2 linked regions of the Candidatus Puniceispirillum marinum IMCC1322 genome follow. The protein of the gene in region 2 binds, or shares a complex with, the protein of the main gene of each other region. Links are inferred from orthologs where the notes say so. Each region holds a gene or a part of one and is shown on either strand. Other genes may lie near its edges. The genes, in order: SAR116_RS05610 and SAR116_RS02160.

Evidence for each region.
Region 1: the proteins of SAR116_RS02160 (region 2) and SAR116_RS05610 are in contact, whole or in part, in a crystal structure (PDB 3ZGX), measured with the Bacillus subtilis proteins. The link is inferred for Candidatus Puniceispirillum marinum IMCC1322 from one-to-one orthologs.

Annotation. Positions count from the first base shown.
Region 1 is NC_014010.1:1,174,575-1,178,893, reverse strand. Bases 123-4,119 are described here. They hold SAR116_RS05610 (AAA family ATPase), read right to left. Parts: upstream 3,722-4,119; coding sequence 323-3,721; downstream 123-322. Other genes in these bases: SAR116_RS05605 (DsbA family protein), read right to left, coding at 3,774-4,119. In the rest of the region: SAR116_RS05615 (AtpZ/AtpI family protein), read right to left, coding at 1-28; more of SAR116_RS05605, read right to left, coding at 4,120-4,319. UniProt on the Bacillus subtilis protein: Required for chromosome condensation and partitioning.
Region 2 is NC_014010.1:444,315-447,629, reverse strand. What follows is about bases 1-2,993. They hold SAR116_RS02160 (segregation and condensation protein A), read left to right. Parts: upstream 1-1,091; coding sequence 1,092-1,895; downstream 1,896-2,993. Other genes in these bases: SAR116_RS02150 (ABC transporter ATP-binding protein), read left to right, coding at 2,601-2,993; scpB (SMC-Scp complex subunit ScpB), read left to right, coding at 1,892-2,608; SAR116_RS02165 (SPOR domain-containing protein), read left to right, coding at 249-1,091; argS (arginine--tRNA ligase), read left to right, coding at 1-238. In the rest of the region: more of SAR116_RS02150, read left to right, coding at 2,994-3,315. UniProt on the Bacillus subtilis protein: Participates in chromosomal partition during cell division. May act via the formation of a condensin-like complex containing Smc and ScpB that pull DNA away from mid-cell into both cell halves.

The sequences.
Region 1 (4,319 bases), 730 kb from region 2 along the record:
CACCGCCTTCATTATCATCAACGCTCATTCAGCAGTTCCAGATCCCCGACTCATCACTATTACAGAGGCGGGTTTGTACCGTTATCCAACTTGGATAAGGAAGGTTTCCTGTCGTTTGTCTAATGCACCTTTTCGCTTGGGAGTAGCCAAATTCATGCAATTACGCACATGGTTCAGCCACGCTTAAAACGCGCTCAAAATAGGGGACTGCATCGGCTTTTGTCAAGCATTCAATAGAGCCAAAATTGACGCAGCTTCTGGGGGTGTTGTGGGGGGTGCAAAAGTTGCTAACTTAACCAGTCTTTCAGACACCAAAATCAGGCTAAGCTACCGCCGTATCACGCATTCTTTCGGCAGCTTGAAGATCGACAGATACCAGTTTTGACAGCCCACGCTGTTCCATCGTAATTCCGAATAGACGATCCATACGGGCCATGGTCATACGGTGATGAGTGATTACAAGGAATCGGGTCTCGGTTTTGCCGACAATATCACGAAGCAAGTCGCAGAAACGCGCTACATTCGAATCGTCAAGCGGGGCATCAACCTCATCAAGCACACAAATTGGCGCTGGATTGGTCAAAAATACAGCAAAAATGATGGCTAATGCTGTCAAAGCCTGTTCGCCGCCAGATAGTAACGACAGTGATTGCAGGCGTTTGCCTGGCGGGCTAGCCATAATTTCCAGCCCAGCTTCAAGGGGGTCGTCGGCTTCGGTAAGCTGTAATTCGGCAGTGCCACCGCCAAATAGCTTTTTGAATAATTCTTTGAAATGGCCATTCACTTCGGCAAAACTGGCCAGTAATCGTTCACGGCCTTCACGGTTCAACTGGCTGATCGCGGCGCGTAATTTTGCTATGGCGGCTAGCAAATCTTCACTTTCCGCTTCCATGTTGGCGATGCGACTGGCGACTTCTTCCATTTCGACTTCGGCGCGCAAATTAACGGGGCCAATATTGTCACGCTCGCGCAAAAGCCGCTGCACCTTATCATCCAATGTGGCCACTGGTGGCAAGGCATCAGCTGATTCTACATTGGCAATCTCGGCAATCTGATCGGGTGTGCAGTCTAGTTTTTCATGAATACGGTCTTTAATATCATGCAACAGCGCTTTGCCACGCTCTTGCGCGCCCTCGGCACGAATTTGGCTTTCCCGGGCTTCGCCAAGTGCCCCTTCGGCGATCCGCTGGGCGGTTTCGACCTCGCCAAGTTGGGTTTCGGCTTTGATCAGCAGGTCGCTGGCTTCCTGACGGGCGGTATTGGCAGCTTCCAGCCGATCCCCCATTTCCAGACGGCGCTTTTCAATATCGGCGGGCATCTGCTCAAGGCGTTGCTGTTCCTGCTTGCCATTTTCAAACCGTGTTTCTAATTCGGCGACACGGCTTGCGGCGCCATCAAGTCGGCGTTGCCATGCGGTCTGCTCGGTGCTGGATGATGTCAATCGTTCGTCAGCAGTGCGCAGAATTTCTTCAAGTCGTGTATCTGCCTGCATCGCTTGGTTTAGCGTCTGTCGGGCCTGTTCGGCCATATTGCGGCATGATGTCTCTTGATCGGCAAGCATGGTTTCGTCACCAAGTTCGGCCAGTTGTGTTTCGCAGACCTTTATATCGGCAATAAGCGTATCAAGATTTGCGGCCAGTTCGGTTGCGCGTTCCTTACCAGCAGATAGTTTGAGGGCATCTGATTCGGCACGACGGCGTGCTTCACCAAAAGACTGTTCACTGGCAATAGATGCCTGACGGGCATGTTGAACAGCCGCGCGGTTTGTATCGAGAGCCTGCTGTGCAGATGCGGTTTTTTCGGCCATCGCTTCGGCATCTTTACCCAGTTTTATGGCATCTGTCTGCAACGTTTCAAGACGACGGCGCTGGCGGATTCGTTCGGCACTTCGGTCATTCTGGTTGGCATGCCGGACAAATCCGTCCCATCGCCATAGATGTCCGCTTTTGGTGGTAACCGCCTGTCCTGGGCGAAGCGATGACTGTATGGATTCGGCTGTGGCTTCATCCTCGACAACGCCAACACCGGCAAGGGCACTGTTCAGTGCATTTGACCCGCTGACAAAATCAGCTAGCGGCAAAGTACCTTCAGGCGGTGTTAGATCGCTATGTGCCATGCCATCACGCCAATAGCTATGCGTGCCTGTATCGGCTGGGGCGGTCAATTCATCAGCCAGATAGGCGGCCAAGGCTGTTTCCATATCATCTTTAACCGAAAGTTGATCAACAATTGGCGTATCTTGATTTTCGCCATTATCGGCAAGCAGATATTCAAGCGCGTCGATTTCAGCCTGAATGCGGGTGATTTGCGCTTCGGTTTCACGTTCATCAGCTTTGGTCGTATCAGCAAGCGTCTGTGCATCTCCAAGAGTGGCTTCGACTTTTTCCAACGCTTTTTGTGCGTTGGCAAAATTGGCCTCGGCCTCAACAAGTCCGGCACTTGATACTTTGGTTTGAGCCCCAAGCGCGTCCAGTGACAGATCGGCAAGACTTTGTGTCGCTTTTTGCCGTCTGGCAAGTAGATCATTTAGCCGTGTTGTCAGGCCATTGCGTGATGTTGCCGCTGATCTCAATAAAGCGCTAGCATCGGCAAGCGCTACTTCGGCAGTGTTTGCATGGGCGCGGGCGGCTTCCAGTCCGGTGCGCGCGGCTTCACGGCGCGGCGCGGCGTCATCAATCTGTTGCTGAAGCGTTTCGGTTTCGCTGGTGAGGGCTTCAATGGCAATCTTGGCGTCTTCGCGTAAACCATTTTCACGATTGATGTCGGCGTTAATCTGTGCCTGCTGGGCGTCTAGCTGATGCAGCGCCTCTTTCAGGCGGGCTTCTTCGCGGTCAAGTTCGTCATGGCCGATGGCGAGGCGTTGATATTCAGCAGCACGCGCGGCTTCGGCATTCCGAAGTGGGGGCAATTGCGCCGCAAGCTCACTGCGTGTTGTGGCAATAGTGGCTGCCTCTGAGGTTCTGCTTGCGACTAACAATTTTGCCTGATTTAGATCGGCTTCGGCGCCGGCCAGATCATTCTGGGCGCTTGTCCAACGGGCAAAAAGCAATTGTGCTTCGGCTTGTCGGATGCGATCGGCAACCGAACGGTAACGCGCCGCCTGACGCGCCTGTTTCTTTAATGAATCGCGTTGTTCGATAAGGCCGGCAATAACGTCATCGAGCCGCTCAAGATTGGTTTCGGCAGCCCGCAGACGTAATTCGGCTTCATGACGGCGGGCATGCAAGCCGCGGATATTGGCCGCTTCTTCCAGCAAGGCACGTCGATCCACCGGTTTCGCCCCCACAATCGCCCCAATACGTCCCTGACTGACAATGCCAGATGAACGTGCGCCTGTCGCGGTATCGGCAAATAGCAGTTGCACATCACGAGCGCGGGCTGGTTTGGCGTTGACATAATAGCTACTGCCTTTGCCACGCTCGATTTTACGGGTGATTTCCAATTCATCGTCATTGTTGAATTCGGCGGGCGCGCGACGCTTGCTGTTATCCAGCTTCAAGGTGATTTCAGCAAGGTTACGGGCTGGCCGCTGGTCGGTGCCGGCAAAAATCACATCATCCATTTCGCCGCCACGCATCTGCCGTGCCGAACTTTCACCCATTACCCAGCGCAAACCCTCGACGACATTGGATTTGCCACAGCCATTCGGCCCGACAATGCCAGTCAACCCGGATTCGATTTCAACTTCGGCCACTTCGGCAAAAGATTTGAAACCTGCCATTTTCAGGGTGCGGAAAATCACGTGTTTGCGCTCATCAAATGTCTATAGGAACTTAAGCGCCATAAGCGTTTATTTCTTCGGCAAATGTTTCATAATTCATATTGCCTGATAACAGCTTGTCATCATTGATAACAAAACTTGGCGTTGAACTGACATTCCAGTCATCCAGCGCTGCTTGACGCATTTCGACAAGCTTTTCCAGCAAAGCCCGATTACTCATAATTTTGTTGAATTCGGCGCCGCTGATACCAGCAAGGCGGGCAATTTTCATAAGTGCAGCCAATGGATCTTCGGCGCGCACCCATTGTTTATGTTGTGACATCAACGCCTTAACCATCGGAAAATATCTGGTTGCTGGCAATGATCGTGCTAGCGCATGTCCGCGCAAAGCAAGCCCGTCAAGCGGGAAAGGGCGCATTTCAAACTGAATAAGCCCACGTTCGATCATATCGCTTTTGACCTTTGGAAAGGTGACATTGTGAAAATTGGCACAATGCCCACAAGTCATCGAGAAATATTCGACAACTTTGATCGGTGCCTTGGCATTGCCCATAATACGTGGGGCACTGATATGGGCAATAATATCATCGTCAGCTGC
Region 2 (3,315 bases):
ACTTGTCGAGTCAGCCGCCCGTGCGCATGAAGCACATCGAATCGCTTTCTTCCTTGTCGATCTGGCAAGCTCATTTCATTCATTATGGAATGCTGGCCGTGAAAACCCAGAATTACGCTTTATTCTTGATGATAACCAGACTATCACAGCCGCGCGTTTGCAGCTTGTCAAAGCCACAAGTTTAGTTATTGCAACAGGCCTAAATGTGTTATCCATTAAAGCTTTAGACGAAATGTAATGGAGTCGTAATGGCAGTAAAAGGTGACACAAATAGCGAGAAAAAATGGCGCAGTCTTTTGGTGCTGGTGTTCATCACTCTAGCGGCCGGCGTTGTTACCTATTTTTTGATGCCTATTTTTCTGCCAGCCGATCAGAATGACGTCCAGATCATCTCTGCCCCAGATGGCCCCATAAAGGTCAAGCCTGATGATGTTGGTGGAAAAGCCATTAAAAATCAGGATTCGGCGGTTATGAGCATGATTGCCAATAACAGTAAATCTGATGTCGATGTGGAAAATCTGCGTCCTTTGTCCAGTGATCCCGAACTACCCCCCGTGACATTGACAGAAGAAACAAAAGAAGCCGAAGCAGAGCCAGATACGCAAATCGAAACCGACAATGAAACAACAATGGAAGTTGCGGCGGCGAATGTAAAACCATCTGATACAGAGGAAACAAGCCCCCCCTTAACATCAGATAATGAAACAGTATCAAATGAAAGCCCAGAGGCCGAAAAGGCACCAAAATCACTGATACCAAAAGCCAAGCCCGCAGGAAAACCGCAAAAACCTGCCATAACTAGACAGACGAAAACCCCCAAGACCGATGAACCACTTTATCGCGTTCAGCTTGCGGCCTTTCGCAATGACGATAAAGCGGCAGAAGTTGCCAGTCTTTTGACACAAAAGCACAGAACAAGATTAAATGATGTTATTCTGGAAACAACAAAAATCGAAACCAAGGATAATGGGGTTTTCTGGCGCATTGTAACGGAAGCATTGGTTCGCGTTGAAGCTGATAATCTATGCACGTTATTAAAGCGTGCCGGACAAGATTGTATTTTACGCAAAGTTAAAACGGCAGGTCAGTAGATGTCGGAAACAACCTTTGAAGATAAAAATGCAAATGCAGAACCGTTAGAGGAAAACAGTGCCGGGGCAGATCAATTATCACTGTTTGTCAATCTTGACGGTTTTGAAGGCCCAATCGACCTGTTGCTGTCATTATCGCGTGAACAAAAGGTTGATCTAACGCGTATATCGATTTTGCCACTTGCCGAACAATATCTTGAATTCATCAATAACGCCCGCACGCTAGATCTTGAAATTGCTGCTGACTATCTGGTTATGGCGGCGTGGCTGGCATATCTAAAATCGCGGCTTTTACTGCCCGAACCCGAGCCGGAACAACATGAAGAAATTGTTGATATGGCTGATGCCCTAAAATATCAGCTGATGCGGCTTGAATCGATGCAACAAGCATCCAAGCGTCTTATCTCTTTACCCCGACTAGGGCACCAAAGGTTTGTTCGTGGCCAGTCTGAAAGCTTTAGCACGACCACAGAGGCTATCTGGACTGCCAGCCTATACGATCTGCTGGCTTGTTACGGTGATATTCGTTCACAAGGTGAGAGTGAAACCCTGACGATCGCTGCCACCTATCTTTATTCAGTTCAGGAAGCTGCCAAGCGGTTGCGCAATCTGATTGGTCGTAGCCCAGAATGGACAGTATTACAGCAATTTTTGCCACCCGGCCTTGAAAAGCCTATGGATAGACGGTCTGCAACCGCTTCCCATTTTGTTGCGTCGCTTGAGCTGGCACGTGACGGGCTGATAAGACTCCGCCAAGACTCAAACTATGCGCCACTTTATCTTAAATCAAAGGATGTATCGTGACCGACGCAACCACATTAACTGATAATGATCCCAAAACTTGGGCGGCAACGCTGGAAGCACTTGTTTTTGCGTCTGATAAGCCTGTGCGTGTGCGCGATCTGGCCGCGCATATACCTGAGGGCGTTGAAATTGCCGATGTTATGGCGGTTGTTGCCAAACGCTATGATGCAACAAGTGGTATCGAGTTATGCAAAGTTGGTGACGCGTGGGCATTTCGCACAAGACCGGAAATTGCCGAACGCTTAAGTCAGCATAAAGCTGTTGAGCGCCCCTTGTCACGCGCCGCCCTAGAAGTGCTGGCTATTATTGCCTATCATCAGCCGATTACCCGTGCTGAAATCGAGGAAATCAGGGGCATTTCACTATCCAAAGGCACGATGGATATTCTGCTTGAATTGAGCTGGATTAAGCCAAGAGGGCGGCGGCGCACGCCTGGTCGTCCATTAACCTGGGGCACCAGTCCCGGATTTCTCGATCATTTTGGCCTTGGTGATACGTCTGATTTGCCCGGAATGGCGGATCTTAAAGCGGCCGGATTATTGCGTAAGGGACAAGTTCTAGGTCATCTTATGGACAATGGTGATGACGATGCCGAAGATGATGATATTGACAATGATGATCTGCTTGCCGAAGCATGGCTAGATAATGATTTTGCTGAAAATGAAGATGCAGTCGAAGACAAGATAAGCGATGCTGGAGAGCAAGATGCTTGATTTCCGAAATGTCGGTCATGCCTATAATGGCACCCCATCAGTTAGCGATGTAAGCTTTACAGTTGACGAGGGGGAGGTGGTGTCCCTGTTAGGCCCATCTGGGTGTGGCAAGACCACTTTATTGCGTCTAGCAGCCGGACTGGAAACCCCCAGTAAAGGCCAAATCCTATTACAAAATCAGATCGTCTCATCGCCAGACCACAGCCTTCCCCCCGAAAAACGTGGTATTGGCTTCATGTTTCAGGATTACGCATTATTTCCGCATTTATCAGTCATTCAGAATGTTCTGTTTGGGTTGAAAACCCGAGGTAGTGCGGCGATCGCCCGTGCCATGGATACGTTGGCACAAACAGGCATCGAAGACCTGGCTGACGTTTACCCGCATGAATTATCAGGGGGACAGCAACAGCGCGTTGCATTAGCGCGGGCATTGGCACCCAATCCAAAAGTCATATTGCTTGATGAACCCTATGCAGGTCTTGATAGCCGCTTGCGAGAGCGTATTCGTGATCAGATGCTGCATGTGTTGAAAGCAGCCGGGACAGCCGCGCTCATGGTTACGCATGACGCCGAAGAAGCCATGTTTATGTCTGACCGTATCGTTGTGCTTCGGGAAGGCGAGATTGAACAAGCTGGTCGTCCCGTTAATCTATATTGCCAACCCAAAAGTGCCTTTGTGGCAGAGTTCTTTGGTGAGGTGAACAGGC